DNA from 3 places in the Neobacillus sp. GCM10023253 genome. Region 1 is predicted to be linked to each of the others. Evidence: riboswitches for the same ligand, from Rfam matches in the RefSeq annotation. Region 1 holds a riboswitch; each other region holds the start of a gene.
What was found. A riboswitch is a leader RNA that binds a small molecule or an ion and turns the genes downstream of it on or off. The one in region 1 is predicted to bind thiamine pyrophosphate.
Positions count from the first base shown of each region.

Region 2: it holds a riboswitch for thiamine pyrophosphate, as region 1 does, so the genes downstream of both, ACFPA1_RS19465 (thiamine phosphate synthase) here and ACFPA1_RS05015 (acetylornithine deacetylase) in region 1, are expected to answer to the same signal.
Region 3: it holds a riboswitch for thiamine pyrophosphate, as region 1 does, so the genes downstream of both, thiC (phosphomethylpyrimidine synthase ThiC) here and ACFPA1_RS05015 (acetylornithine deacetylase) in region 1, are expected to answer to the same signal.

Region 1 covers NZ_JBHSHV010000003.1:959,159-969,910, reverse strand. The annotation lists gene ACFPA1_RS05050 (hypothetical protein) at 692-1,522, opposite strand; gene ACFPA1_RS05045 (MFS transporter) at 1,686-2,900, shown strand; gene ACFPA1_RS05040 (protein-glutamine gamma-glutamyltransferase) at 3,115-3,852, shown strand; gene ACFPA1_RS05035 (ABC transporter substrate-binding protein) at 3,924-4,919, opposite strand; gene ACFPA1_RS05030 (ABC transporter permease) at 4,943-5,710, opposite strand; gene ACFPA1_RS05025 (ABC transporter ATP-binding protein) at 5,700-6,470, opposite strand; gene tenA (thiaminase II) at 6,445-7,116, opposite strand; gene ACFPA1_RS05015 (acetylornithine deacetylase) at 7,113-8,411, opposite strand; TPP riboswitch at 8,485-8,588, opposite strand; gene thiW (energy coupling factor transporter S component ThiW) at 8,589-9,098, opposite strand; gene thiE (thiamine phosphate synthase) at 9,106-9,747, opposite strand; gene thiD (bifunctional hydroxymethylpyrimidine kinase/phosphomethylpyrimidine kinase) at 9,744-10,556, opposite strand; gene thiM (hydroxyethylthiazole kinase) at 10,556-10,752, opposite strand, start outside.
Region 2 covers NZ_JBHSHV010000015.1:172,984-183,735, forward strand. The annotation lists gene ACFPA1_RS19455 (NAD(P)-dependent alcohol dehydrogenase) at 1-282, shown strand, start outside; gene ACFPA1_RS19460 (histidine kinase N-terminal domain-containing protein) at 329-1,435, opposite strand; TPP riboswitch at 1,649-1,758, shown strand; gene ACFPA1_RS19465 (thiamine phosphate synthase) at 1,908-2,522, shown strand; gene thiO (glycine oxidase ThiO) at 2,506-3,642, shown strand; gene thiS (sulfur carrier protein ThiS) at 3,639-3,842, shown strand; gene ACFPA1_RS19480 (thiazole synthase) at 3,844-4,611, shown strand; gene ACFPA1_RS19485 (thiazole biosynthesis adenylyltransferase ThiF) at 4,608-5,627, shown strand; gene ACFPA1_RS19490 (HD domain-containing protein) at 5,734-6,258, opposite strand; gene ACFPA1_RS19495 (hypothetical protein) at 6,463-6,654, shown strand; gene ACFPA1_RS19500 (hypothetical protein) at 6,773-6,952, shown strand; RNA gene rnpB (RNase P RNA component class B) at 7,027-7,411, opposite strand; gene ACFPA1_RS19510 (hypothetical protein) at 8,038-9,087, shown strand; gene ACFPA1_RS19515 (hypothetical protein) at 9,074-9,844, shown strand; gene ACFPA1_RS19520 (GNAT family N-acetyltransferase) at 10,273-10,683, opposite strand.
Region 3 covers NZ_JBHSHV010000027.1:249,494-260,245, reverse strand. The annotation lists gene ACFPA1_RS24795 (rod shape-determining protein) at 410-1,411, opposite strand; gene spoIIID (sporulation transcriptional regulator SpoIIID) at 1,635-1,907, opposite strand; gene ACFPA1_RS24785 (MGMT family protein) at 2,584-2,913, shown strand; gene ACFPA1_RS24780 (penicillin-binding transpeptidase domain-containing protein) at 3,568-5,613, opposite strand; gene ACFPA1_RS24775 (hypothetical protein) at 5,858-6,061, opposite strand; gene thiC (phosphomethylpyrimidine synthase ThiC) at 6,036-7,799, opposite strand; TPP riboswitch at 7,953-8,065, opposite strand; gene ACFPA1_RS24765 (peptidoglycan DD-metalloendopeptidase family protein) at 8,433-9,290, opposite strand; gene ACFPA1_RS24760 (VanZ family protein) at 9,422-9,889, shown strand; gene ACFPA1_RS24755 (nuclease-related domain-containing protein) at 9,913-10,752, opposite strand, start outside.

The sequences.
Region 1 (10,752 bases):
TGATTTCCGCTCCGGGCACTCGCTTTCCGCGGGGAGCTCCTGGAGCCTCCTCGGCGCTTTGGCGCCTGCGGGGTCTCCAGTGACCTCTATATCCCGCAGGAGTCGAGTGCCCTCCGCTCCAATCAACAGGGAGGCAAATCAACCTAAGTTTTGCAACACACCTTTTCCGTCCTTGCAAAGTGTGTTGCAATCTTTTTCATATCTTGACAGACTGTAATAAGGTGAGTCTGTTCTCTTACATTATTCAATGCCCGTAACTAAGAAGAAAATTGAAACCAATCTATATGTAAATCAAGCGAAAAAGGTTGTCGTCTGGACTAATCCATCGATAGAAACAAATTCATGTTCACTATGGCAATACTCTTTTGGCTTGAACATTGAATTCACCACTTATTTTAATTGAGTTGTAGAACTTTATTGAATACACCTGTTGATTGGCGCGGAAGGCACGAAGACTCCTGCGGGAGTACGGGGCAGGGGAGACCCCGCAGGAGCTTTAGCGACGAGGAGGCTCCCCGGCACGCCCGCGGAAAGCGAAGTGCCGGGAGCGCCAATCAACAGACTTGTTGAAAAGACTGATATTAATAATATAATATCAAATTAACGCGGTTAATCATTAAAGAATATGAGTAAAATAAAAGGCTGTCGATAGTTTCTTGACAGCCTGGGGGACCAAGAAAGGTCCCTGTTTTTATTGTTTCGTTATTTTTGAAGGATTATTAATTTTATATAACACGGGCACTTCGACAGTGAACTCCTCCGCCGCGTCCTTCCCTTTTGCAAGTTTTTTTGCGGCCACCTTCCCATCGAATTCGAGCATATCTCCAGGGGCAAGCTCAAACTTTTTCAATGTTTTGCTGTGGCTGCACCAGGCAAGCCCTAGATCGAGAGGATTTTCCTGGACGATTCGGACATTTTCAAGGACAACGACTTCATCGTTTTCCTCGTTAAACGCGTTGTAGGTCAGGGCGAATTGCTTCACAGTGGCTGTAAAATGCACTTTATCTGCAGGCAGCTCTATTTTAAGCGCCTTTTCCTTTTTAGGTTTAGCCTCCTTCACTTTTGCCGGTTTGGCCGGCTCGGCTTGGGAGTTGATTCCCTTTCTTTCTGCTTTACTTTCCAGGTCGATTTTTGCAGATTCCTCCTGACTAACTGCGGTATCTACTTCCTCTACCTTCACATCCCGATCCTCCAGCGTAAGCATACTTTCCTTCCCGAAACTTGCCTGCTGCATTTCCTTTAAATAAGCCGGGTGAATACAGCTAAGGTTTCCATCTGAAAATTCTATTACAAGGGTGTAGTTTTGATTTCCGTACATTTCATAGCCTTTTATGCTTACCAGGCATTGAAATCCTCTGTCCTTATACCAAAATTCTTTTTTTGCTGCTGACAACCCCCATTCCTTCAACTTCCCTTTAAAATCCTCTTCGCTTTGAAAGCTCTCATATTCTCCCATTGGCGGTATGTATTGGGTTAACTTCTTTTTCGTCAATTGAGACTGCTGTGCTGCCAAATATTGCACATCCTTCCATTATTAATTTGTATTTTATTATAGCATGTTCTTCTTGACTGGCCTAAAAACAGCTACAGTGATGATGGGTTTATTTTTTGAAAAATACTTAGTGCAACGAAGATTTTTGGATGTATAATAGCTTTGTATATTTAAAGATGAACGGTGGAGACAGATGCGTACTTATAATGAAAAAATCAGCATATATCATGGAATGGTGTCGACAGTTGCAACAAACTTGGCAAGCAATTATTTTCCTATCTTTGCTATTTCCATCCTTGGGGCGAGCAATTATCAGGTCGGATTAATCAGTTCTCTGCCGCCGCTTGTCGCCCTCATTATGACCATTCCTGCTGCTGTTATCTTAAATCGGTTGGAAGAGCAAAAGAAAACCGTTGCCTTGTCCGTTCTCTGGGCAAGGGTATTGTTTTTATTGCTCATTGGTGTGGTTTATTTGCAGTCATCCATGCAGGCATGGACATTTTTATTGATTATTGCCTTAATGAATGTTCCCGGTACCATTTCAAACGTAGGCTGGCAGACATTAATCAGCGGGATGATTTCCGAAGAACGAAGAGGTACATTTTTCAGCGACCGTAACCGGCTTTTAACGTTGGTAGGAATGGTAACAACACTGATTATCGGGATTGTCATGAAGAAAGAAACAGATAACGCGGCTGCATACCAGACCTTATTTTTTATGGCCGTTACCTTTGGTGTACTGGAAGTTGTTTTCTTAATGAAGCATAAGGAAACGATAAAGTCAAAACAGGTGAAGGAACCGAAGAATTCTTCGATGGATTGGTCAATTTTTAAGGACCGGGGCTATAAATGGTTTCTGATCGCTGCCCTTTGTTTTAATTTCACTTGGCAAATGGCTTGGGGTCTATTCAATATTTATAACGTAAAATATGCTCATGCCACGATTCTGTGGATTAGTATTTTCTCTGTTGCGAATCAGCTAGTACAAATATTTTCCTATCCGCTCTGGAAAAAATGGGCGGATCAAAAATCCAATACATTAATGCTCGTGTGGGTGGCAGCTGGAATGGCTACTGCGCCTTTCTTAAATGCTCTATCTACGAACCTTTATTATTTAACGTTTGTCAGCATGACTTCGGGATTCTTTGTATCAGGGACCGTGCTGCTGTTGTTTAACCTATTGCTTGAGCAATCACCGAAGGAAAAGAGAACCTATTGCATTACAACCTACAACGTTCTCCTCTCCTTCGTCGCCTTCATCGCACCGCAAATCGGCATCTGGCTGCTCGAAATCGGCGGAATCATCACCGCCCTCAACATCAGCACCGTATTTAGATTCATGAGCGCCCTCGTCTTTCTGCTCATGTACATGAAATCCTTGAAAGTGTCAATGAAGGTATCTCAATGAAGGTTTTAATCCGTACGAAGGTGTCAGGCACCTCTTGATGACAATGTCCCCCTGAGACGGACGCATAATATGGAAATTGCTCTTAAAAAGTTGGGGTTTTTATCCCAACTTTTTGTTTTTCAAACTAGGCAGTGAAGAATTTATTTTAAGTGTCACAACTAAGGATTATTCATAATGTAAAGGTAGGCTGATATCTGATTTCGGGGGGGAAAATATGATTCGTATCAATAATCAGGTTGTTAAGGCAGAGGAGCTTTATAAACAAATCACCAACCAAGAGCAGCGTAAAATAATAAAACAAATGACTGCTTATGAAGAGGTTTATTCGTATCAAACCGTGGAGCAGCTTAAATTCGAACTGACTTTTCGGTCCAATACGATGAGAGCTGCCCGTGAACTGAACAAGAGCGGCGCAATATTTACAACCTTTACCTATGCAATCTGCAATAAAAAATATTGGGACCGGCTCGGCAACGGAGGGTTCCTACTGAAGCCAGGAGCAAGTCCTTCGACTGCTATTCTAGACATCTTAAAAAACGGAAAGCTGTATGCTTTTGAGTGTTCCACTGCTATAGCCATTGTTTTATATATTGCTACCCTTTATTCAATTGGCAGAACGCGGTTTGATTTGCTGTTTGAACGCCTATATTTAATGGACTGGCAATTTGATGAGGATTTGCCAATCTACCAAAAATTCGGTGATGATTATTTACCAGGAGATGCTCTTCATTTCAACAATCCAGATTTCAGTCCAAAGGAACCTCATTGGAGAGCGGAAAATGTCATCTATTTTGGCGGCGATCAATACTATGGCCACGGAATCGGTATCCGAAACGCCAAAGTCATTATAGACTTCCTAAACAAAAAACGAAAACCCAGCCCCAACCACTCAGCCTACCTGATGAACATGATCTCTCGCCCAAATTATTCATATTTTCTAACATATCAGTAATGGTTTCAGGCACCGCGCGTGGACATTTGTCCACTTACGGTGCCTGACCATGACATCAAGATTATTATTTATTAAAAGTTAATATAGGCATCTTCTGGTTTGATATCTTTATTGATGATTTTGGTATCCTTTAGCCATTTAGCAGCATGTTCCCAGACTACAGAATCCTGGTAGCCGAACGGCTTATCTCCTGCATCCATCAACGGCAGCAGAATTTCGAGGCTCTTCGTCTCGATGTCCTTTTCCAGTGGCGATGATTTGTCTTCATGCTTTAATAGAATGGACAGCCCCTCTTCCGGATGGTCCGCAACATATTTTTGTCCATCTCTTATGGCAGCCATAAACTTCTTAAATACTTCAGGTTTTTCCTTTAACCCTTTTTCACTTCCTACCAGCACCAATTCATAATAGTCTGGTACACCATAATCTGCTGGATTTAACGTACGCATTGGGTGTCCCTCTTTATCAAGCAATAATTTCTCATGATTGATATAGCCGCCAATCAAGGCATCGGTTTTTTTCGTAGCCATCGCCGGAATCAAGTCCCAGCCGACATCGACCATTTTTATCTTTCCAGCATCTCCGCCATCTGCCTTTACCATCGTTTGAATGATCGCCTCATCTAAGGGAATCGATGGATAGCCGATGGTCCGTCCAGCCAAATCCTTCGGTGATTGAATCGGGATATCGGCTGCAACCATTAATTGGTTAAGCGGATGTCTAACGAGAGCAGCGAATGACCGGACAGGAATATCCTCTCCACGTGCTACTAATACCTGCGGCTGGTAACTGATCGCCATGTCAAATTTACCAGCGGCCACAAGTTTTAAAGGATCGTTCGTGTCTGCAGGCATTTGAATGTCGACATCCAGTCCTTGTTTTTTGAAATAGCCCTTTTCCTGTGCTGCAAAAAGAAACGAGTGAACGGCATTCGGATACCAGTCAAGCATCAAGCTGACTTTCTGGAGGCCCTCCTCTTTAGCGGGGGACTTATCGGCCCCTGCCTTCCCGCATGCGCTAACCAACAGAAGCAGCAAACTCACCATAACCAATAAACTTTTTTTCACAATAATAACTTCCTTTCAGCAAATTAACGAATCTTATTTTTTATTAACTTTTTTTCTAGTAAGCTTATAAACAAAAACAATACAATTCCCATTAAAGAAAGCAGAAAAATAGCTGCAAAGACCGAATCTGACTGGAGATTTGAAGACATCCTCCGGCTAAAATAGCCCAGCCCTTCACTTGCCCCCAGCCACTCTCCGATAGTGGCGCCGACGACACAATAAACCACCGCCATCTTCAAACCGGACATGATGGATGGCAAGGCCATCGGAACCTGCACCTTTTTAAAAATTGTCCAGCGTCCGGCCCCCATTGTTAACAGTAATTCACGATATTCGCTTCCGCCCGCCTTCAACCCGTCATAAGTACTCACAACGATTGGGAAAAAGGATACCAATATTGTCACAGCAACCTTGCTCCATATCGTGTAGCCGAACCACATGATAAAAATCGGCGAAATGGCAATCATCGGGATCGTTTGCGAGATGATTAGAAAAGGATAAAGCACTTTTTCTAATATCTTAGAAAAATGCATACTAACGCCTAATAGCAGCCCTCCTATAAGCGAAATTCCAAAGCCAATCAAAACCTCTAAGAATGTCGCTGGTAAATGCTCGCCCAAAAGAATCTCACGATTATTCACAAGTGACTCGCCGATTGCCGTAGGTGCAGGCAATATAAATGACGGCACCATTCCAGCTTCAACTACCCACTGCCAAATATTGATTAAACAAATGGCCGTCAGCAAAAACAAACCGTATTCTCCGGCCCATCTTTTCCATTTACTCCTCATGTTGTATCAGCCGCTCCAATTCTTTACGCATCGAAATAAACTCTGGTTGATAAATAGATTCTGAATTTCGTGGTCTTGGCAGGTTGACCTTGTATTCCAAGACTCCTCTATTTTGAAGGAGAAGAATTCTATCGCTTAATAAAATTGCCTCCTCGAGATCATGTGTGATGAACAGGACGGTCTTTTTAAGCTCACCCCATAGCCCCAATAACCAGCTATGCATGGTTCGTTTCGTTAACGAATCCAGCGCCCCAAACGGTTCATCCAACAATAAAAGTTCCCTGCCTGTCATAATGGTCCGTAAAAAGGCGACACGCTGTTTCATTCCCCCTGATAATTCATCTGGATAAGCATTCTCATATTCCTTAAGGCCAAAACGGGATAACCAAGCACGGATTTCGTGTGCCTTTTCCCGCTTGTCCTCTTTCGCGATTTCTGAGGGCAACAGCACGTTTTCCATTACCGTCCGCCAAGGCAGCATTAAATCTTTTTGCGGCATATAGCCAACTTTTCCTAGTCTGCCTGAGGATAGATTCCCAGCAATTTGTATTTTTCCCTGGCCCGGTTTAAGCAGTCCGGTAATTAATTTAAAAAGTGTACTTTTCCCTGACCCGCTTGGGCCAATAAGGGAAACAAACTCCCCCGCCTTTAAATCGAGCGAAAGCTGTTGAAAAATCGGCTGCATATCCCTATCAAACGTATATGTTAAATCTTCGATGTGTAACATATTTGAATTAGACAGGCCAATCTCCTCCCTCATAGACCATGTCCCAGAACATATACTCAAACCTGGATGTGGTGAGAAAATGCTCTTCTAAAACCGCCAATTCTCGCTCTGGTTTTCCTTCCGTTAATTTATCTAACAAATCGATTAGCCAGAGAGCCAGCGACCCGAATTCATCAGAAGAGTACATTTTCACCCAGTCGCCGTATAATAGATGATCGCTAGAGTTTTGATAGTTTTCTGCTAGCATTTTACCGATTTCCCAATAGCTCCACATACATGGCAGCAGACTTGATATTAATTCCTCCAAAGAACCATTTTGAGCCACATTTAACATGTAGCGGGTGTAAGCTAAATTAATCGGAGTAGGTTCGGTGCCTTCAAGATCCTGTTCCGTAATTCCAAACCGTTTCGCATACTCGCGGTGCAGGTCCATTTCACCATGTAAGGTTTCATCTAAAAGCTTTGCAAAAGCTGCCATGGTCTCAACATCTCTCGCCTTCACCGTTCCAAACGCAAACAACTTTGAATAGTCAATAAGAAACACATAGTCCTGCTTCATATAGCGGATAAAAGATTCGACCGGAAGATCGCCACGTCCCAACCCGACTACGAATGGATGCTCATGTGTTTTCTCCCAAATTCCCTTAACTTTTTCAAAAAGCCGATCAGAAAATTTCATTGGCTATACTCCTCCTTTAGTGTGTTGCACCAGACAGCAATAAATTGAGCTAACACTTTTGTAAAGTCTAACAATTGCCGAATCTCGACCTTCTCATTAACAGCATGGGCATCCTCTAGTTTTCCCGGCCCAAAAATAACTGTCGGAATTCCTGCACGGCCAAGCCAGCCTGCATCTGTTACCGTCGTTGACATATCCAGTACAGGCTTTTTCATAAGCGTTTTTTCAAAGGAGCTTGCCAGCATTCGGGTTCCTGAATGGTCCACATCAAGCTCCAAGGAAGGAAATATTTCACCACGATCGATTATCATGGATTTACCGCCCCAAACAAATTCCGGTGGATTGTCACGAAGCCATGGATCCGCAGCTGCCACTGCACCAATATGTTGCTCAATCTCCTTTATAATCTCTTCGTAATCTTCATTTGGGTAGAAATGAACGGTAACCCACAAGGCGCAGCGGTCGGCAACAAACGCAGCATGCCTTCCGCCCTCGATTACAGCAGGATTAATTGTATTCATACCTGGTGGAAAACCTTCGTAACTTTTTGTCACAGCCCAGTGGCGTTCAAGGTCTTGAAGGCCTTCGATGATTTTCGTCATTTTTTCAATCGCACTGGCACCATTGATGCCCCCGCCGGCATGAATCAGCCTTCTCCTCATCCCATCATGATAGGTTTCTTTGCTTTGAATCGTTATCCAGCCGGTTATGACGCCGCCCTGCCCTTGAATATGTAAATCACTTGTGTCAACTACCACTGCATAGTCAGCAGAATAGCCCCTTTCCAAACAAGCAAGCGTTCCTGCCTCGCCAACTTCTTCTCCGATAACAGACTGAAATTGCAAATCTCCTTTAAGCGGAACCCCAAGCTCTTTTAAAAGTTTTATAGCAATGAGGGATGCGGCAATACCGCCTTTCATGTCGGCAACACCGCGTCCATATATATAAGAATCCTTGATTCTGGCAGAAAACGGGTCCGCCCCCCATTCCTTCTCGTCGCCAACCTCAGCAACATCCACATGTCCATTGACAATTAAGCTGCTATATTGCTCAGAGGATTCACCCTTTAAAATTCCAACCACATTCGAATCCCCAGGATATACTTCCCACATATCGGTATGAAATCCCATGTCTCCTAAATAGCTTTTAAGAAACTCCTGGATTCCCGTTGTATTCCGGGCCGGAGGACTTTCAGTCGGAAACGCAATTAGGTCGCTCAAAAGTTTAAGCAGTTCGGCTTCCCTAGCTTCCACTTCTTGTCCGATCGTTTCTATTAAATTTTCCAGACAAACCATTCCTAAAGCCTCCTAAATTCATTCTAGGTTTTAAAAAAATAACACCCACTCTTTATAGCAAGGGTAAGAGTGGGTTCTGATCGTTCCACTTCCCTCCGCTGGAATCATCCAGTTCAGGTTCAAAGGGTTCGGAGCTGTGCCCATCTCAAGCCTTTTAGGCTTCCCCCAGTGAAGGTTCTATTTAGTTACTGTGATATTTTTCTCGCCAAGCCGCACTTTCTTCCTTAAGAAAATCGTTAAAATCACAAATCCAAGCAGTGCTCCCGCAAAGGAACTGAAAATAAATAATGGGATAAACCCGAATAGAGTTGCTTTCTGCCCGAGGATTAGGGTTGCAATAGGATAGGAAAGCAATGCTCCAAGAATTCCCGTCCCAATAACTTCTCCTATAACAGCAAAGTAGATTTTTCTAGTTTTCCAAAATAATAGTCCGGCTAGAAATGCCCCGACCATGCTTCCAGGAAACGCAAAAAGCGAACCTGTGCCCATCATATTCCGAAGCAGGGAAACACAAAAGGCCTGGGCCACGGCATAATAAGGGCCCAACAGAACAGCGGAAAGAACGTTTAAAAAATGCTGCATTGGAAAAACCTTTGTAAAGCCAATCGGAATCACGACCAAATTACTTGAAAGAGTCCCCATCGCAATCATCATGGCAGTTAACGTAAGCTTATACGTTTTTTTCATGACCTCTTCACTCCCCTACACTTTTTCGCAAAGCCTTTGCAGCTAAGTGCGGTGAATCGGCAAGGCTGATGGCAGTAATAACTGAAACGCCATCCGCTCCGGCTTCCACGACAGTTGCCGCATTTTCACTTGTAATCCCGCCAATTCCAACAATCGGTACAGCAATTCCTTGGCTTCGCAGTTCCTCGATCAGGGTAGTCCCTCTTGATGGCTTTGCATCGGCCTTCGTTTTTGTTGGATAAACCGGTCCAATTCCGAAATAATCGGCACCAGCGCTAAGTGCTGCTTCGGCCTCCTCCGGCGTATGAACGGATACACCAAGAATTTTATTATCGCCAATTTGATTTCTGACTGTTTCAGCCGGTTCATCCTCCTGACCAATATGAACCCCATCTGCGTCAAGCGCGATTGCCAGTTCAAGATCATCATTAACGATAAACGGAATTCTGTGTTCTTTGCATAGGCTTTGCAGTTTTTTCGCAAGAGCATATTTTTCTTCCCCAATTAAAGCCCCTTCGCCTTTTTCCCGAAATTGAAAAAAGGTAATTCCTCCGGCGATGGCTTCTTTCAATACTTCAACCGGATCCTTCCTGCAATTGGCTGTTCCCATAATAAAATATACTTTCAAGGCTTCCCGTAAGTTTATCATGATTGGACCATCTCCATGATTCTTTTCCGGTAAGCCCCATGGTTTGTCGGCCCATGTCCCTGTCCAATTGCAATCCCATCTTCAATTGCAGCCTGAATAAAATCCTTCGCCTTGATGACCGCTTGATACACATCTGCTCCCCTAGCCAGTTCAGCAGTAATCGCTGCTGAAAAAGTGCAGCCAGTGCCGTGTGTGTTCTTAGTCGGAATTCGCTTACTCGTAAAAGTATAGAATTCTTTTCCATCGAAGAGGAGATCTGTTGATTCTGAAGGGTTTTCATCATGGCCGCCTTTCAGCACAACGTTTTGCACCCCTAAGGCATGTAATTTTTTTGCTGCCTCCTGCTTATCTTCTGCTGTACGTATAGACATCCCGGTTAGGACCTCAGCCTCTGGAATATTCGGGGTAACCACTTTGGCAAGCGGCATTAAAAATTTCTGCATCGCAGAAATTGCTTCCATCTTAAGCAAGGAAGCCCCGCCTTTTGCGATCATTACAGGATCGACAACAACATTATCCCAATGATATTTTGTAAGATTAACAGATACAGCTTCAATAATTTCCGCATTAAATAACATACCCGTTTTCACCGCATCGGTCCCCATGTCCTCACCGATGGCTTTCATCTGTTCGATAACCGCTTCTGCTGTCATTGGATAAACTCCATGGACACCTAATGTATTTTGCGCTGTAACAGCGGTTAATGCGGACATGCCAAAAACCTCTAACTCCTGAAATGTTTTTAGGTCCGCCTGAATTCCGGCCCCGCCGCCTGAATCGGAACCTGCAATCGTTAACGCCTTATTCATTATTGCCCTCCTCCTGTTAATTTTTTTATGGAAGAATAAAGATTGATGTCATCTGCAGCAACCTTCGAAAGCTGGTTCAAAAATTCGATTTGAAAGCTTCCTGGGCCTGATTCCACCGTTAGTTCCGCCGCCTTTTCTGCGGCTATTCCGTATATCGAGACTGCAGCAACAGATGCCTGCAGTAAATCCTTCTCCA
Region 2 (10,752 bases), on a different contig from region 1:
GCCTTAACGAATAATGGAATTTTCGTTCATGTAGGAGGTTCAGGGGCTCAAATGTTTCAAGCAATGACGCTGGGGCCTTGGTTCTCCCTCTTTGGAAATAAAAAAATGGGCAGCTTTTTACAGAGGCAGAACCAAAGTGATTTAAATTTCATAAAAGAGCTTATCGAAGCTGGAAAAATTACACCAGTCATTGATAAAAGGTTTAAATTAAGTGAAATTCAGGAAGCATTCAAGTATTTTGAACAAGGGCATGCTCAAGGTAAGGTAGTTATTACAATTTGAAAACTATTAATTAAAAAATGCACCGTTTTTGCGGTACTTTTTAATTCTAATTCTGTTTAATAGGAAATGTAAGTTGAAAGGTAGTTAAGTGATTATCTGATATACATTCTATTTCACCGTGATGTTTCTCAACAATATTCTTACAAACGAATAAGCCGATACCTGTGCCTAGTTTCTTAGTAGTGAAGAAGGGTTCGAAAATTAATTGTACTGCTTCAAGATCGATAGTGGGGCCATTATTAGAAATACGAATTTTGATTTGGTGATCTTCTATATTTGTTTGAATATCAATTTTTCGCAGATTTTCTTCTTCACACACAGCGTCAACTGCATTTATTAATAGGTTTAGAAAAACTTGTTTTAACTCATTCCGATCGCCAGTAATACAAATATCAGCATCGATATTTGTATGAATTTGGACATTGCCATCGACGATGCTTGGATATAGGAAATCAAGCACTTCTTCTATTAATAAATGGATGGTAATGTCTTCATTCTGGCTTTCTGCCAGCGTGTTCAGTTTTGATGTATGAAGGAACTGAGTAATTCTGAACTTAAGTTGATCTAATTCTTGGCTGACGACATCTAAATATGGTAGATTAGGATGCTCGTGCTTTAATAGTTTTATAAAGCCCATAACGGAAGTGAGCGGGTTGCGAAATTCATGAACAAAGCTAGAAGACATTTGTCCAAGAATCGCCAACCGGTCCTTATGTGTTTGGGAAATAAATAAATTTTGTTCTTGTAGTTTCTTATCTTTGATTTCGGTGTACTTAGAAACAGCATAGAAACAGAATAAATCGAACTGTTTATTGACCAAGTCAATAATTGTCTGGAAATCTTCAGGCATGAGTCCGGAAAGGTTTAGGTATTTAATAATAATACTCCTACCCAGATTAACATTATAAACAAACTCCCCAATATTGATATTGGCCTCGACCCGTTCCAGGGCTACTTTGTGCGCCAATAATTTAACATCTTCTTCCGAGAATCCATTTAACATAGAATTTGTTATGAGATGGTACATTAAATGACCGTTCTTTAATATTAGCTCTGGTTTATCCCGGTAATGATGGATAATAATTTGCTCTTCCCAAAAATGTATAAACTTTTGTTCATTCTCAATTAGAAATTGGCCAACTTTTTTATCCATACACAGCCTGCTTTCCACTATTATAATGAGATTATAGCATAAAGTTTGAGGCATAGGGACGGTTCTCGTGCCTCAAAATAGGTGTAAATAAGAAATATTTCAAAGCAATTTGATGAAATGTACGAGCAAATATTAAGTTTGAAATGTTTGACTTTTTAGAATAAAATGTTACCATATATCCATATAAGGTAATCTTTTTAAATGAATATGAATCAAATCCGCTAGAGGTGCCTTTTTGAAAAGGCTGAGATTGAAGTGTGACTTCGGGACTCTATGAACCTGATCTGGTTAATGCCAGCGTAGGGAAGTGGACAACGGGATTTTTGGAGAGCAAAATTTTTATTTCTAAATTTCGGCCACTTTCTTACAAAAGGAAGTGGCTTTTTGTATTGCTTGTTTTGCGCTTCCTTAGACCAGCGAAATCCATTCAAAGGGGGGGAGTTGTATTTTTACTAGTCTAAAAGAAAAAGAGTTGCATCTTATATCCAATGGTAAAATGTCGATCCACCGATTGGCTGAAATAGCGAAGGATATTCATCCATTTGTAACTGCGCTACACTTGCGGGAAAAACAAAAATCAGCAAAGGAACTTTTTCAAGCAGTCGAACTTTTAACAAATGAAAACGTCCCTCCATCAAAAATCGTGATTAACGATCGGGTAGATGTTGCAATCGCGGCAAAGGCCCTTGGTGTTCAATTAGCCTATCATAGTTTAGATACAGCCTGTGTAAAGGAGCATTTTCCTCAACTTAGGGTCGGGACTTCCATTCACTCCTATGAAGAAGGACAAAATGCAAAAGAGAATGGAGCTGATTTCGTTCTATACGGTCATGTCTTCCCTTCGCAATCAAAACCAGGAAAGACCCCAAAAGGGCTAGAGGAATTAACACGGCTGTCACAGCTGAACATTCCGGTGATTGCCATTGGCGGGATAACGCAGGAGAATACGGAAGAGGTCCTACAGGCAGGGGCAACGGGTATCGCTGTCATGTCAGGTGTTTTAGATGCCCGGGACCCCTTATTAGCCGTAAAGTCTTACATACATGCATTTAGAGATGGAGGTGGGAAATATGGATCATACATTTGATGTTGCCATAATTGGAGGTGGTGTTAATGGAGCCTCGATTGCCAATCAGTTATCAAAGCTAGGAAGAAAAGTCATCATTATTGAGAAAGAACAAATCGGCTGCCAAGCATCAAGTGCTGCCGCCGGAATGCTGGCTGCGCAAGCTGAACTTGAATATGACGGTCCATTATTTCAGTTGGCGATAAAAAGTCAAGCAATGTTTTCGGCTCTCGCTAATGAATTATTGGAAACTACTGGTGTGGACATCGAGTTTGTCAATAAAGGGATGTTAAAAATTGCAGAAACCGAAGACATAGCAGAAGAAGTAAAAAAACAGGTCACCTTTCAAAAGAAATGGGATCCAACCATAAAATGGCTGGATGCGAAGGAATTACGAGAAATGGAACCGTCACTTTCACCAAGCGTACCTGGAGCGATGTATCTCCCGAACGATGGGCATGTACAGCCTGCAAAGTTAACGCAGGCGTTCGCAAAAGCGGCGGTCCATTTTGGTGCTAAAATACTTGAAAACACCGAAGTGCTATCTTTTCTTTATCAAAACGGTCAGGTGATAGGGGTGCAAACCACGAACGGAACCATCCTTAGTGATAACTTTGTTGTTGCGGCCGGTGCTTGGGCGGCCCAATTAATGCGTGAATCTGGTTTAGAGATGAACCTGTATCCTGTTAAAGGTGAGTGCTTTTCCGTTAAAACAGAAAGGCCAATTATCAATAGAACCATTTTTTCAGATAAACGCTGCTATCTTGTACCAAAAAAGAATGGAGAAATTTATATTGGTGCGACGATGATTGAACATACATTCGATAAAAAGGTAACAGCAAAAGGGATTGCCACTTTACTGGAAAGAGCAACCCAAATCATACCGCAAATTAAAGAGGCAGCGTGGGAGCGGGTGTGGGCTGGAATTCGGCCACAGACAGGTGATGGACTGCCTTACATTGGCGCGCATCCGAGGTGGAAGAATTTGTTTGTGGCAGCAGGGCATTTCCGCAATGGGATTCTACTTAGCCCGATTACAGGGAAACTAGTGGCTGAATTAATCGAAGGCAGACTGAAAGATGAGAATCTGCTATCAGCTTTCCGGCTCGACAGAAATATGTTGGTAGGAGGTAAACCATGAAGGTATTCTTAAATGGCGAATGGACCCAATTATCAGACAGTATGGTATTTGTTTCAGATGTTCTTCAGCATTTTGAAATCCATGATAAAGTCGTTGTGGTCGAAGTAAACGGTGAAATTTTAACCAAGCTGGAACACCAAAGTACTAGACTAGCAGATAAAGACCGAATTGAAATAGTCCATTTTGTAGGAGGCGGTTGATATGTTAAAAATTGGTCCATTATCCTTCCAATCTCGTTTATTGCTTGGGACAGGGAAGTATCCAAGCTTTGACATCCAAAAGCAGGCGGTCGAAGTGTCCGAAGCAGAAATCCTTACATTTGCAGTAAGACGGATGAATATTTTTGAAGCTAGCCAGCCGAATTTTTTAGAGCAGCTAGATACCAATAAATATAAGCTGTTGCCAAACACTGCAGGAGCGAAAACAGCTGCAGAGGCTGTCCGAATCGCTAAGTTAGCGAAAGCATCAGGCTTATGCGACATGATTAAAGTGGAAGTGATCGGCTGTGATAAAACGTTACTTCCTGACCCGATTGAAACGCTAAAGGCCACCGAAGAATTGGTGAAGGAGGGCTTTATTGTACTCCCTTATACCTCTGACGATGTGGTGCTAGCCCGGAAACTTCAAGAAGCAGGCTGCCATGCTGTCATGCCAGGGGCGTCCCCAATAGGATCTGGGCAGGGTATTATCAATCCGGTAAACCTCCAGTTTATTATCGAACAAGCCGTTGTACCAGTGATTGTCGATGCGGGAATCGGCTCACCAGGCGATGCCGCTTATGCGATGGAGCTAGGAGCAGACGGTGTGTTATTAAATACCGCAGTTTCAGCAGCAAAGGATCCGGTTAAAATGGCAAAAGCGATGAAATTGGTGATTGAAGCGGGAAGGCTTGGTTATGAAGCGGGCAGAATCGAGAAAAAGCGATATGCGACAGCCAGCAGCCCTAAGGAAGGAATGAGTATCGGGTGAATAATCGATACTCTAGGCAAGAGTTGTTTCCGCCGATAGGAAAAGACGGCCAGCAGCAAATTTCCAATAAACACGTACTCATCATTGGAGTTGGAGCACTTGGATCTGCAAGTGCCGAAGCACTCGTCCGGGCTGGCATCGGCAAAATCACCATCGTGGATCGTGATTATGTCGAGTGGTCCAATTTACAGCGGCAGCAGTTATTTACAGAGGAAGATGCGAAAAATCGAATTCCAAAAGTGATCGCGGCCAAAAATCGGTTAACAGCGATAAACTCATCTGTGAACATTGTGGCCATCATTGCAGATGCTTCAGCCCTAGAGCTTGAAGACTGGGCAAAAGAAGCAGATCTGATGATGGATGCAACGGATAATTTTGAAACAAGAATGATGATAAATGATGTCTCGCAAAAAGCCGGAGTTCCCTGGATTTACGGTGCTTGTGTGGGCAGCTACGGCATTTCCTACACGATCATTCCTGGAAAAACGCCTTGCCTTTCTTGTTTGCTTGAAACAGTTCCTTTGGGAGGGTTAACCTGTGACACGGCCGGAATAATTAGTCCAGCCGTAAACATGGTTGTCTCGTTCCAAATAAGTGAAGCATTGAAAATCTTGGTCGGAGATGTGGACTCATTAAGAAACAAGCTCGTTTCCTTTGATTTATGGAAAAATCAATATAGCGCCATTCAAGTAGACAAGTTGAAAAAGATGGATTGTCCTTCTTGCGGGCCGCAGCGCTCGTACCCTTATTTATCCTTTGAAAATCAAACAAAAACGGCGGTCCTTTGTGGAAGGGATTCGGTTCAAATACGTCCCTCCGTTCCAATGGTGCGCGACCTTGAAACGTTAGAAAAAATATTGGAGAAACAAACTGGAGCTGTACAGAGAAACCCGTACCTTCTCTCCTATACCGTGAATGCTAACCGCTTAGTCATTTTTAAAGACGGAAGAGTTTTGGTACACGGCACGAAGGATGTTTCGGAAGCGAGAGCGATGTACCATAAATATTTGGGGTAAAGGGTAGTGAAACGATCGGGAAATTAATTGTCACTAAGTGAACCTATTTAAAGAAAAACTTTATCAAGAAGGCGATGTTCACAAGGAGCATCGCCCTTTCCCTATTTTATAACTCACTGCTTTTCAGTTCTTCCTTAACCATTTCGTCTAACCGCTCTATCATTTTTATGGCTCTATCTCGATCCATTTTTCGATAGTGGTGCATTCCGCCTTGCTCCTCGTCCATCTCATCGGCTAATTTGACGATTTCTTGCAACGGGGTCCGGTTGATAAAACCTTCCGGCATGTAAGAATCCGTATGGAATAAGACGGCCAGTGCGATTTCTTTGGCTATAATCGGATTTTCTCCCAACCGGATCAATAATTTATGGGCCCTTTCCGCACCCTTAATTGCATGTATATCATTTTGTTTATATAAATCATAATCCCATTTGCCGTTGCGATACCAAGTGTAATGACCCATATCGTGCAGCAATGCTGCTTTTGTTGCCAGATCAACGGAAACGCCGCGTTCTTTTGCCAACTTAAAGGCATGGTAGGCACAAGCAATAGCATGTACAATTCCAGACCGGCTCAAATATTTTTTTGCAATATGATGATTGAAAATTTGAATTAATGTTACCTCTCTCATTTTAATCACCTTCTTAAAAATTGTTATTTTGTATTATAAAACAATTAATGTTGTTTTGTTAGAAAAAGTTTGTGATTATAAGGAAAAATGTTTTGGTAGCTGATATATTTGAGACAGCGGGGAAACCAAGAGGGGATTTAACCTATTTTCTCTTTTACTTTTCATAAAATTCTGTTAGAATCACTCAGATAGGAGGTGTCTTACATGAGTAACAACTTAACCGAACTACTAGGTCCTCCATACGATCAACTTATGGATGCCAAGGTAGATAAAAGTCCTAGTGAAGTCGTGATTACGAATAACGATGGCGAAACTTATTACATAATTTCGGCTGAAGAATACGAAAATGGTCCGAAACAACAAGGGTATAAAATCGTTGTGGCAGATGGGGAGTAATTTTTTACTCCTCTTTTTTATTTTTTGATTTCAATTTCAAAAATATCCTTCAATCAAATTTCTTCCATGTTCATTTTTTGGACGAATAAACGGAATAATAAGTGTGGAGGTGATTGTATTGGAAAAAGAAAACAAATTTCCTGAAGTGATGAATGATATGGGGACACCCGCTGAAATGAGCCCTGTCAAAGACATAACGGATGCAGATTCAAAGGCACCAATGGTCGAAGTTAATCAACCGATTGATGCACAAGATCCACTTGAAATAAGAAGCCGCGGGTCAGTGACTGTTTTATAAACCAAAAATAAAAACAGGTAAAACAAAAAGTTTTACCTGTTAAGAGAACTTTTATTAAAATTTGCACATGAAATGGCTGTAAGCCAGGTTTTGTTCTTCCGTACTGCAAACAGCGTCAAGCCTCGTACAGGAAGCAGTAGTCATCTATCTATCAACCATTGGTTGATCCATCCGTTAGGTTCATTTCCCGCAGGATGATGCCCCGACCAAAATTTGGGTTGCTCGCTCGTGGGGTTTACCCGTTCCACCTTTTCCGTTTCCAGAAAAGCATCGTCACTGTGGCACTTTCAGGTTATTCTCAGCATATCTCTAGAGACTTAGCATGATTTCACCGCCGTCAGCCAATATCAAGATTGACTGCCCACCTTTGCAGATGGCACGAACACTACAGGCATCTCAGCACTGTGCGAGCCTGGACTTTCCTCAGCTCCTATAAAGGAACCGCGACTACTCACCATTCCATGTGTCCTTCGCTTAGAAGCGACAATAATTAATATAACAGGAATACTAATTAAAATCCATGGTAGTTTAATTCCATTATTACCAATTTCAGATTCGATTAAAAGTGAATCATTGAAACAATTGTGGACCAATGTCGGTTCCATCGTATTAGCGCCATTACTTACACAGTATTATTCTTTGATGGACTAAAAGCATAAAATCCGCAAATTGAAAATATTTATGTAAGAGGTACAAGCAATGTCTCCGTCAAAAGCTTCTGAAAAGGGCTGATATCTTGAACAAAAATAATAATGTGCTGATTGTCATGTTTTTATTATTAATCTTATTGATTGTTCTTATAATCAATGTGATACTTCACGTTAAAATTTATGTCGTATACAGTTCCGGTGTTGGACCCATTTTCTTAATAGGCTTAATCATTTTTTTAATTGCTTTATTTTATTTCAAAGGTTAAAACCTTACAAAGCCAGGCTTCTGTGTATGCCTGGCTTTGTATTTTTTATAAAAAAATCCACTGGAAGGTTAGAAAAATCTAGAAATTATAGTAAGATGGTATATATCATCTTAAATATGGTAATAGAGAGTTTTGATTTTTAAAAATGAATAAATAGAGGTTATGTAGCATGTGCAACGATTTGCTTGCTAGACTCGAGGAAGAGAAGGGTCAATGGTTACATAAAGCGATGGATCGCTTTAAGGAAGAGTTTACGAGCTTTGATGAACAGACAGTACTCACACCGGAAAATCAAATAATGCAGATGAAAAGCATTCATAGACAGAACAATCTTGATCTGGACCGGATGGAAAAGGAAATAAAGCTGACAAAGGATAGCATCAAAGAAGAAGAGCAGGTTTATCAGCATTTGACCAAAGCCGTCCAGTATTTACAAGAGGATATAATCCATTATGAAGGGCTTCTATCGGAGTTGGTTACTATTCAATTGGAAAAATTCAACTGCCTCTTACATACGAAATTTGAATTTGATTCGAAAAAAGATCAAGTCGTGTTCAAGGATAGGAAAACGACCAGACTGATAGAGGGCTTTAATGAGGTAGAATCGGAGATGGCGGAGTTCTATCGAAAGCAGCTGGATGATAATGAAAGAAAATTAGCGCGAATTTTTCGCGATGCCGCTCCTGAAACAAGCTATGTATTCCAATCCAATCCGCAGGCGTCCAGCCTTTCCTTGAAGCATGGCCGGGGACTTGACCAGTATATAGTCCTGAAAAACTTTGAAGAGGATTATCGGATTGTTGCAGATACATTAGATGAAAACAACATGTTAGTTTACGAGTATTATATAAACCAATTGAATCATGTTAAGCAAATTGGAAAAAGAGATCTTTTGCAGCAGTCTGCGGCCAAAAAGGAGCAGCATCAAATGGCCTCAGAAAAAGCAGCCGAACTACAAGAGCAAAAACGGCAAAAGGAATTGAGCTTGGCAGCGTTAGAAGAACAACTTACGAGGGCAATCTGGGAACAAAACCAAGAATTAGAACGGTTGCAAAACCTGGATGAATTTTTAAAAGAAGAATTTGTAGAAGCCGTTTCTAAATGGCAGGTTAAATTGTTTGGGGAGCAGACGCCGGAGGTGGAACGCTGGTTGTACCATCAATACAGCCAGTTGATTTTAAAGCAAGCGGAAAGGATTATTGGAAATGAGCACTTCTAACAGAACCGTGGATGAAAAATATAATGAAGCGATTCAATCGTTAAAAAAAATCAATAACCTTCTTTTTTATGATGAATTAAAGACACTATTAAAAGACCGGGAACAAACAATTGCCGAATTGAATGGGGAAGTATTTGAGTCTGTTGAAAATATGCGACAGTCACTGAGTCAGTTCCCTCTGAATATCAGTGAGCAGCTTAAGGAAGACATCATTGCACCCCAGTCGGAATTGTTTGACAGCAAGATTCACCATTTTAATGAAACGTTAACCCTATTGGAAAAAAAGATTGCCATGTGGCATCAGCAATATCAAGAATATTTATCGAAGACGGAACAGCTGCTAGAGGATTTAAAAGAACGGCAGCGCAATGATTATAAGTTCATGGAGATGCAAACCGAAAAGGTCCTAGAGGCCATTCGGTCATCTGAGGAGCAAATTGGTGTTCTATTCACCCAGGGAATTACTGACCAGGCCTCCATCACGAATATAAAATATGAAGCAATGAGTGAAAGATTATCGGATCTTTCTAAGAATCTTCACCATGTTGAGGCCAGCCTGATGGCTGAGGTGGAGCAATTGAACCTAAAGCAGCTACAGGACCAAAGGGATTTCCAGGAGCAATGGGAAGAAAAATGGAAACTGAATGCAGATGCCACTGCGAAGAAGGAACAGCTATTTAAAAAATGGCTGATTGGGCTGGCTGTAGGGCAGGGAGTTTCGATTCTATTAGTGTTGGTGGTACTGTTTTTTAAGTAATAGACCGGTTTGGCCTGTTGTTGGAAGGTTGGGTTCGCTGCTATGCAATGCAAGGTCATAACGCCCGGGCGAGTGGGATAAACGATATTCCGGTCGTTATAAAGGGTCTATAACGCCCGAGGGAGCGGAGGAAATCGAGACTCGGTCGTTATGAAAAGGTCATAACGCCCGGGTGATCGGAATAAACAGTGTCCTGGTCGTTATAAAGGGTTTATAACGACCGGGTAATCGGAAGAAACGGTGTCCCGGTCGTTATGAAAGTTTTATAACGCCCAGGTGATTGGAAGAAACGGTGTCTCGGTCGTTATGAAAAGGATCATAACTCCCGAACAAGAGGAAGAAACCGTGTATCGGTTGTTATAAAGGGCTCATAACGCCCAAGCGAGAAGAAAAGTCCGAGTCCCGGTCATTATGAAAACCCAATCTGCTTAACGTTGTCGTGCAATTATATATCCGTTATTTATTTTTTTAAACCCAATATGCGGATAATATTCCATCGCAATCGGAGAGGCGAGCAATATAAGCGTCACTTGATCTCCAATTTGCTCTTGCAGCAATCTCACCAGCTCCTTGCCGATCCCCATTTTTTGATAGGTCTTGTCTACAGCTAAATCCGATAAATAGCAGCAATAGCTATAATCAGTAATAGCTCTGGCTACTCCAGCAAGTTTTTCACCAACCCAAGCCGTAATTGTAATATCAGCATGATCAAGCATCCGCTGCAGCCGAGGTAAATCGTCAACAGGCCGCTTAATGCCGGATGCTTTAAAAACTGTAGAAAGCTCTTCTGCACTGATTGAAACATTGATTTTGTACGTTAATTGTAAAGAATCATTCATTTTTCCATCCTCCAATTTGTTAAGATGAACTAATTGTAATGGATGGATGGCTCCCCAAAAAGTACCAGA
Region 3 (10,752 bases), on a different contig from region 1:
CACACACGATGCTCATTTTATTCTATTATAAAAAATTATTCATGATTATACATTAACTTTTTGCGAGAAAAAGTAAATTGATGTAAAAAAAGCGCAGAAAATGGGGTCAAGCTGGAGGTCCAAGGGGTGTTTTCTGGAAGTTGATTTCCAATACTTTCCGAGTTTTAGGATTTACTTTCCGATTTGGAAATTTACTTTCCATTTTGGGTATTTTACTTACTTATTTTTGAGGTTTACTTCCCTTTTGGGTCCATTTACTTTCCTGAGTCCATTTTGAGGCACGAGAACCGTCCCCATGCATCACCCATGCTTCACCATGCATCAAAAAAAGCCCAATGACCCAGGCTTGTCCGGCCGTTATCATTAGACTTTTGGAAATTGGCAAGAGGTCTTACCACATTCAGTTTTATTATCCTAGTTTACGGCCTGGAATTCGGTCGATGTTATCTAGCATGATGCCTGTTCCGATGGCGACGCAGTCCATTGGATTTTCCGCTACTAAAACAGGTACCTTTAGCTCTTCCGCAAGCAGCATGTCGATGCCGTGAAGAAGTGCACCGCCGCCTGTTAAGATGACGCCGCGGTCGATGATGTCTGCTGATAGCTCAGGTGGTGTGCGCTCAAGAACGCTTTTGGCAGCCTGAACGATGACTGACACAGATTCCCGCAATGATTGCTCGATTTCCTCTGAACGAACGGTGATTGTGCGCGGCAGCCCGCTGACCATGTCACGGCCGCGAATTTCCATTTCCTCAGAACGAGAGCCTGGGAAAACAGTAGCGATGTTGATTTTGATGTTCTCAGCTGTGCGCTCACCAATCAACAGCTTGTATTCGCGCTTGATGTGGTTCAAGATCTCCATGTCGAACTTGTCGCCCGCCATTTTGATGGAGGAAGAAGTCACGATATCGCCCATTGATAGAACGGCCACATCCGTCGTTCCTCCCCCGATATCCACTACCATGTTGCCGCTTGGCTGGAAGATGTCCATGCCCGCGCCAATCGCCGCCACTTTTGGCTCTTCTTCTAAATAAATCTTTTTCCCGCCGCTTTTTTCAGCAGCTTCCTTAATTGCCTTTTGCTCAACACTTGTGATGTTCGTTGGGCAGCAAATTAAGATGCGCGGCTTTGATAAAAAGCCTTTAACGTTAAGTTTATTAATAAAATGCTTCAGCATTGCTTCTGTTACATCAAAGTCAGCAATAACGCCGTCCTTTAACGGGCGAATTGCAACGATGTTTCCTGGTGTACGTCCAACCATGCGGCGAGCTTCTTCGCCGACCGCCAAAACCCGGTTTGTGTTTCTGTCGATTGCAACTACGGAAGGCTCGTTTAATACGATGCCGCGGCCCTTCACGTGGATTAACACGTTGGCTGTTCCTAAATCAATCCCAATATCCCTTGCAAACATTCTCTTTCCTTTCCTCCTCAAGACGGATTCCTTCTACCTAATTGTCTATTCTATCACATTCATTAAAATATCCATAACATTTTAAAACAATCAATGTAATTTTTTGCTGAATCTTGTCGGAATCGGAAATTCTTTGAGAAGGTGGGACATTTTTTTGTAAAAAAAAGAAATGGTGTAAGGCACCAGTTCTTTAATTGGCATTCATTTTTGAAAAAATCTCGGCCTACTTGACAGCCTCTCCTTCTTTTTCTTCTTTCTGGTACTTCATTTTAGTCGCCTCGCCGCCCCTTAAGTGACGAATGGATTTATGATAATCTAGAATTTCTTTCACTTCGTTTGCAAGCTCTGGATTAATCTCAGGTAGTCTCTCTGTAAGATCCTTATGGACTGTAGACTTGGATACGCCAAACTCCTTCGCAATGACGCGAACCGTTTTCCTCGTCTCCACGATATACTTCCCAATCTTGATAGTCCTCTCTTTGATGTAATCGTGCACACTCTCGCCCTCCCTAAATTGGATGTGAGACGTGTGAAATGAGACCCGCTTATCACTTCGACTGAATACTGCTTCCGTGCGAGCTGCTGACTGGCTCTTGTTTGCGCTTACGCGAAATTAGAAATGCCCAGTCCACATGGACAGTGTCCACGGATGGTATCAAGCACCAAATTTCGCTCTTGCATGTCACACGGCAGAAAGTTATCACTTTCTGATCATACGATGAATAATCATGTCCCCGGCTGGATACCCGCTAACTTCAAACGACTCCTCACCTCAAACACTCTCTTTGTATAAAGGTTTGTAACATTGTATTAGCTTGGATACGGGTTTATGCACAAAATACACAAACGGGACAAGGTATTGGACTATTTTTAGAAAATTCAAATATAATGTGGTTTTTCGACATTTAGGCAAAAAGCCCCAAACCCGCGCCACGTCTATGGTTTATGTAGAAATAATCGCGGGCCGCTCGTTATTTCCCAAGAAATTTGTCGGATGAAAAATATATGTGTTTGATGTGTTTGTGTTGTGAAAATTTGGGTTTTTGGTAAAAAAACATTGAAATGTGGTAAGTAACATTGAAAAAGATGTAGGGTTTGTAGTGTCCGGGATATTGAATCGTTTTTAATATTATATAATGTGGTTAAGTTATTTAAGAAAGGATTTTACGACATTGACACCTTTTACGGAAAGAGTTATTTCGATTATAAAAAATATCCCCCCGGGGAGAGTCATGACATACGGACAAATTGCGGGGCTCGCCGGAAGTCCCCGCGCCGCCCGCCAGGTCGTCCGCGTCCTCCACTCCATGAGCAGGAAACACCGCCTGCCCTGGCACAGGGTCGTCAATGCCCAAGGAAAAATCGCCCTGCAGGATGACGAGGGCTACAACGAACAATGGCTGTCGCTCGAGGCCGAGGGCGTGGCAGTGGGTTTAAATGGGGTAATTGATCTGGAAAAATATCAGTGGCGGCCGGCTCTTGAGCACTCGGATTCCCCGTAAAAAATGGGTTAGGAAAGTAAATCAGGTATTTTGGAAAATATTTGGCTAGAAAATGTAAGTAAAATCATGATTGTGGAAAGTATTTCTCCCCATTTGGAAAGTAAACACACCAAATCGGAAAGTATATCCAAATTATTGGTAATCACCCCAAAAAGGTCATTGAAAAATTACCTAATCCAGGCTAAACGCCTGGCTTTTTGGGTGGTTGGTTACGCTTGAAATGGGGTTGGGCGAGTAAAATGTAATTTTTGACGAGTAAATTATGAAAATAGACGAGTAAAAGTAAAAAGTTGGCGAGTAAATCATGAAATTAGACGAGTAAAATCCAAAAGTAAGCGAGTAAATTTTAAAAAGGTATTTTTGTGTTCTCATAAGTTACCCAAGCCAGGCTCGCCGCCTGGCTTTTTTGGGTAGTTTAGTCGCTCGAGATGGGGATTGACGAGTAAAATCTTGATTCAGGCGAGTAAATCATGAAATTAGACGAGTAAAATCCAAAAGTTGGCGAGTAAATCCTAATTTTCCGCGAGTAAACCCACAAACAAAGCGAGTAAATTTTAAAAAAAGGTAATTTTCAATGGCCATAGCCCACTCAAACCAGGTACTTTCTCCACAAAAAAGCACCTGACCCTCGGGCCAGGTGCTTCAACCACTAACTTATTTCCATTTCATATAAATATTCTTCACCATTTTTACAGGAATCCCAGAGCCGCCCCGGTCTTTTACGTTCTCGACCATCATGGCCACCATCAGATTCGGCGAATTGACATTCCAGCCGATAAACCAGCCATTCTCGAGCCCGGTTTCGCCCTGCTTCTGCTTGAATTCCGCTGTTCCGGTTTTTCCAGCAAGCGGCTTGTCGGCCATTTCTGCCGCGTGGGCAGTCCCGCCAGCATCACCAACGACCTTGCGTAAATCAGAAGCAATCAATCCGGCGTTTTCCGGAGAAACCACGCCCTCCTTCAACACCTGCCCGCGCTTCTCTTCATCCAATAGAATCGGCTTAATCATATTGCCATTATTGATAAATGGCGTATAGGTGCTCATCAAATGAACAATGCTCATCTGCACCTGTCCCTGGCCATAACCTGAGTCGGCTAGCGCAATATCGCTTCCCATTGAACCAATTTTTGAAGTCTCAAGAGGATAAGCGAACGGCAGCTGCTCCTCAAAGCCAAACTTCTTCAAGCCATCAGAAAAGCCATCTTTCCCCATTTTCAGCGCTGCCTGTGCAAAATAAATATTATCAGAGAACACCAACGCTTTTTCGAGATTGATTGGGCTGCCCTCGTGCACCCGGGTCACGAAATAGCCGCCCCAGGACGCATCCTTCTGCCATTTCGGACCGAGGATCTGCACGCCCTCGTCCGGCTTAATCGCGCCGCTTGCGAGCCCTACAGCGGCCGTAATCGGCTTCATCACCGAGCCCGGCGCAAATGCCTGTTTAAAGCGCGTTAACAGCGGCTGGCGGGCATCGTCCTGTAGCGCCTTCCATTCGTCGGCGGTAAAGCCCAATGAAGCCTGATTCGGGTCAAATGACGGGCTGCTGACGAGCGCCAATGTTTCCCCTGTCACCGGATTCATCGCTGCCGCCGTCCCAACCTCGCCAGCCGGAGCCCCAGCAGTTCCAGTAGCCCCGGAACCAGCCGCACCTGCACCACCAGCCATCTCTGCATACACCACCGCCTGCAAATCCGCATCAATCGTCAGCTTGACATTTTTTCCATCGGCAACCGGCTTTTCCGCGAGCACTTCCTCGCCACCGGCCTTCTTCTTAATCACAATCTTCACGCCGCTCTGGCCCTTCAGCTGCTCATCCAGCACCTGCTCCAGTCCGCGCTTCCCAATCACATCGCGGCTCGTGTAGCCCTTGTCCTTGCGCTTCTCGAGCTCATCCGCGGTAATCGACCCGACATAGCCAATCAGCTGCGCCGCGGCCTCCTTGTACGGATAAATCCGCGCGTCCACCTTGCGCGTCTTCACTGGCTCGAGCGCCACGAGCTGAGCAATCCGCTCAGAATCGTCCATCGACACCTTCTTCAAAGGCACAAACATCCCCGGCTGTACCCAGCTCGCCTTCAACGCCTTGTCGACCTGATCCGGCGTCATCTTCAACAAAGAAGCCAGCTGCTCCTTCACCGGCGCGGCAATGTCCCCGGCCGTCACCCCGACCTCGTACACCTGGCCGTTCACCGCCAGCCCCGTGCCGTTCCGGTCAACAATTTCGCCCCGTTTCGCCGGCACCGTGCTCAAGCTCAGCTTGTCTCCCTCCTGCATTTTTGGAAAAATGAACCCCGGATTCCAGTCCACAAACCAGTTTTCCTTATCGTCCTTTTTTTCCTTTTTCAACTGGGCTTCTTCGGTAAAATCAATCGGCCCCGCGACACTATTCATTTTAGCGGTAAAAGAATACTTGGCTTGCTCTTTATCCGCCTGTTTATCGTCTTTCGGTTTTTTGAAGTCAATCTTGAGGTCAGTAATCTGTAAATCGTCGTAGATTTTCTTATAGCGGTTCGTAAAGTCCTCTTTCGAGATTTTCTTTTTGGCATCATTCGAAAGGTAATTATACATGTCAGCAAACTTCTGCTTATTCCATAAGGCTATGTACTCGGAAAATCGATCCTGCGGCGTTGGCTCCTTGCTGCAGCTGGCAAGCAAAACACCCAGCACCACGGCAAGCAACAGCCCGGCAACTTTTTTCAAGGCAAACCCCTCCTTTTTTTACCATTTTAACACAACCTTAGACAGATTTCTCATCAAAGCAACGTAGGTCATCCTGTATTCCAGGTATAATCAGCTGACTCTTTAACATATGCCCAAGCCCTCCAATCTACCGCAACAAAAACACCCCACCGCCAATTTCAGGACAAAACTCCTAAGGAAAATAGCGGCATTAAAAAACCCCGGCTATTAAACCGGGATTTGCTTTGTAACTAGGTGAATGAAATTAATAATAGGTGCTTTCTGCGAAACCGCACTTTCGGCATTTCCTCATACCGTATGTTTCGGAAAATAGATGCCGGCAATGTTGCTGGATGTTTTCAATTTCCTTTTCCAAGATATGAATTTTTTGTTTTAGGATATCTATTTCTTCATTCATTTTTATTACCTTAATGGAATTCGTCTCAACGGTAAATTCTTGATCCATCATGAATAAATTCCTCCGCTTTTTTCCTCATGCCTTCTTCAATGTCCACTTCTTTACTCGCTGCCTTTTCCCGAATATCATGTGATATTCTCATCGAACAGAACTTTGGCCCGCACATGGAGCAAAAATGGGCTGTTTTTGCCCCCTCCGATGGCAATGTTTCGTCATGGTATTCCCTTGCACGCTCCGGATCCAAAGAAAGATTAAACTGGTCTTCCCATCTGAATTCGAAACGGGCTTTCGATAACGCGTTGTCTCTTTTTTGCGCACCGGGGTGCCCTTTGGCCAAATCAGCGGCATGAGCGGCAATTTTATAAGCAATGACTCCTTCCCGGACATCATCTTTGTTCGGTAAGCCCAGATGCTCTTTGGGTGTCACATAACAGAGCATCGCTGTTCCGAACCAGCCGATCATCGCTGCTCCGATTGCTGAAGTAATATGATCATATCCTGGTGCGATATCGGTGGTTAAAGGTCCTAACGTATAAAATGGAGCTTCTTTACAAATTTCCATTTGCTTATCGACGTTCTCTTTGATCATATGCATTGGTACATGACCAGGCCCTTCAATCATCACCTGCACATCATGTTTCCAGGCAATGTCTGTTAATTCTCCGAGCGTTTCAAGCTCTGCGAATTGTGCTTCATCATTTGCATCGGCAATACTGCCTGGACGGAGCCCGTCTCCAAGAGAAACAGAGATATCATATTGTTTCAGGATTTCACATATTTCTTCAAAATGAGTATAGAGGAAATTCTCCTTATGATGAGCCAAGCACCATTGCGCCAAAATCGAGCCGCCGCGGGATACAATGCCCGTTGTCCGTTTTGCCGTTAAAGGAATATATCGCAGCAAAACGCCGGCATGGATCGTAAAATAATCGACGCCTTGTTCCGCCTGTTCAATTAAAGTATCACGGTAAATTTCCCATGTTAAATTCTCGGCAATCCCATTTACCTTCTCGAGTGCCTGATAGATTGGGACCGTTCCAACTGGTACGGGAGAATTGCGAATGATCCATTCTCTCGTTGTATGAATATTTTTTCCCGTTGATAAATCCATGATGGTGTCGGCGCCCCAGCGAGTTGCCCACGTCATTTTTTCAACCTCTTCCTCTATAGAGGAGGTAACAGCCGAATTCCCGATATTTGCATTAATTTTCACATGAAAGTTTCGTCCTATAATCATCGGTTCGCTTTCTGGGTGATTGATATTGGCTGGGATAATCGCTCTCCCGCTGGCAACTTCCGCACGAACAAATTCCGGTTCCCTATGTTCACGAATGGCTATGTACTCCATTTCAGGGGTAATAATGCCTTTTTTGGCATAATGCATCTGGGTGACATTTTTTCCTGCTTTAGCTTTTAGGGGTGTTTTATTTACATTGGGATACCATTCAAGCGATGCACGTTGGTCCCCTTCATGGTATCCGTTATCCTTGGCCTTTATTTCTCTTCCAACATATGCCTCCACATCATTCCGCTCGAGAATCCAATTCTTACGTAATGCTGGAAGTCCGCTTTGAATATCGACCTGATAATTCAAATCTGTGTAGGGGCCGCTCGTATCATAGACCCGAACAGGCTCATTTTCTTCTTCTCCAAAAGCAGCAACGGTTCGACTAAGTTGAATTTCTCTCATCGGAACCTTAAGATCGGGTCTTGCCCCTTCGACATATACCTTTTTACTTCCAGTGAATTGTGATTTTAACTCGATGTTCCCTTCCACTTGCTTCTGCATGTAACTTCCTCCTTCAAAATGGTTTGATTTTGCACTCTGGGAGTTACAGCGCAGTTCATTACTGGAAAGTAATGGAGGACAATACAAAAAGGTTCTGTTTTCACAGAACCTGATTTTTTCATCCAAAAGTAGCGGTACCCAAATTAAACACAGACACCTTTGATACTACTTCCCTACGCTGGTATAATCCAGATCAGGTTCAAAGGGTCAAAGAATTTATGCATTCTTCTCTCAGTCCGAGCCATCGGACCCCCCCAGTAGAGCATTTCAAACAATATTAAGTTATAATCTTACATTCGTAAATATATCAGAAATTTTTGAAAATGAAAAGCCTTTTGGTAAACTTTGTGGTTATCGGAACAGATAATTCTCATAACTGTTTTTCAAACTTTCACCTTTTGTTCATAGTTTGTTCATATCTGGAGGGTAAGATAAGAGTGTGAAAAGGACAATCTCAGTCACACTTTTTCATAACCCCCCCTTTTAATATATCGTGTTGGATCCGGCAATCGGCCGGGTCCTATTTTTTTGCTTAATGTGCGGAATCTGGCAGGCGGGCCAGATTCTTTTTTTTGAAAAAAACACAAAAAAAAAGAGGAAAGTATCCCCTTCCCCTTACTTACAGTTTCAATATTAAGAATTTGTCTTTTCTTTTGAGTTAGTGGACTCGTCTTCTTTGCTCTTGCCGTCGTCCGTTTCCTTATCGGAAGACTGGTCGTCGGAGCCAGCTGGATCCTCCAACTCCTGCTGCTTTTTTTCGCTAGGAGTTGTTTGCATAGATTCCTTGCTGTTTGAAGGAGTCGCTTCTTGTAAAGTGCTTACCGGTTTGTCGATATACTTACTAGGGTTAACCGCGACGCCATCCTTACGAATTTCAAAATGGACGTGTGTTCCAGCTTTTTCATTGAACATGCTTTGCCCAGCCTTGGCAAGAACATCTCCCTGTTTTACCTTGTCGCCAACTTCAACTTTAATGTCTTTCACAGACTGATATTGTGTTACAATACCTTTGTCGTGTTCAATTTCGATGACATTTCCAAGCACCGCGTCTTCTTCAACACGAGTGACAGTTCCGCTGAGTGATGCTAATACATCAAACGTTTCGCCGTCCTTCATGGTGATGTCGACACCAGTATTTGGGTTGTATGTGTTCTCGTAGAATACTAATGCGGCTTCCTGGTCTTCAGCTTTGGCTGTGAAATCATAGAACTTTGTCTTGATCACTGCTGATGCTGCATCCTTCACCGGCATTTTGACGTTTTCTAAAGCCGAGTTAACTTCAACTGCAGGCGGGTTGGTCTTTTTGCCAGTAATATCAGTAGACTTGTAATCGTATTTGTCTGAGTCTCCTGCACTGGACTGATACCAAAGAACACCTGTTAAAATGATTGCTGCACTTGCGATATAGATGGCTGGAAATACCCAACGCTTCTTGAAAAAGCGTTTTACGCTGGAACTTTGAGAAGATCGTTTGTTTTCTTCCTCTCTCATTTTCATCACCTCAGCAATCATTCTGAACAGATAACTAGAATTATATACACTAGTCTGAAAAAAATTTTATTTTTTGTAATCGCCTGCGTTTTTATGCATCTTTTTGAAAAATTTTTAGGGGGAATTGTTTCATGAAAGCTTTAAAATGGGTGCTGCGGGTCCTGCCCGTGCTTTATATGGCAGCCATCTTTATTCAATCGAGCCTGCCATCGGACCACTTCGTGCGCCTGCCCGATTCGAATATTGACCACACTATTAAAGAATCGTTGCATTTAATAGAGTTTGCGATTTTATATGTATTACTAGTCCTCGCATGTTTGACGTTTAGACGCGGTGACGCTGACCTGCGCAGCAATGCTGTCGCCGGTTTCAGTTTTACACCAGGCTGGAACTTGGCCTGTGCCCTGTTTGCGGCCTTCTACGGCATCAGTGACGAAATCCACCAATCGTTCTATCCATACCGCTCCGCGTCGCTATTTGACCTGTTTAAGGACTTCCTCGGCATCAGCGTCTGCTACTATTTTATTCGCGGTGCGCTGTTTAAGGGTAAATTTGAGGGGCTGGCGAAGCTGCTAGGCCGCGTTCGGTCTGTTTCTTAAACCACTGCTGGTTGGCGGTGGTTTTACTTTTTCGAAAAAATATAAGGCGGCTGATGATAGACGCGGTCTTTAAACTTGCCAGTGTACGGCAATTTCATAGATTTAAGAATCTTTCTGGCTACATGGATTGAATTTAGATGGAGGAAAGCACGAAGTTCCGAATTGGTTATTGTAGGTTTAATTAAAAGAAAGTAATCATGGATCGCTTGTATGTGCGCAGTTTTAGAATTTGCCTCACATCTCGGACAACACCAAATTCCATTTTTATATACCATTGCGAGAAAAAAGCATTCGGGACATTGAACACCTGTAAGAACATCCATTGGAGTAAGGTGAAACATTTGAAGAATATCGGGGTCTTCGGGTGTGTGATTTGTTAATAGGAGACGTTTAATTTTTTTTATATCTTTGTCACTCAGCTTGTCCGTTTTGTAGTAGCCTGCCAGTTGCTCTATCTTATCCATGAGGCATTCGCTGTTGCAAAGATGGTGAACAATCCTATCATCGCGTGATTCTAGTCTAATGATTGTTTTTTCATTTGTATTTACAACAAAGTATTGCAGCGGTATATCCGGACAATTGTGCTCCTTCAGCCATTTTTGCAGCTTAATGATCTGCAGCCTTGCCTGCAATATAGGATTTTTGATTCTTTCCTCTACACCATTCTTTTTACAAAATACTTGATTGAAATCTTTTTTATAAGTGATTTCCCCCGACCTGTTTTTCGATTCGAGGCTAAATCCAAAGGATGGAGAGAGGATGAAGGTGTCGATTTGAAAGAAGTATTTGCCTAGTTTAAGGCGGAGCCCATTAAAAATGTGATACCTTGAGTCAGACAGCATACTCAAGTGAAATTCCAGTGA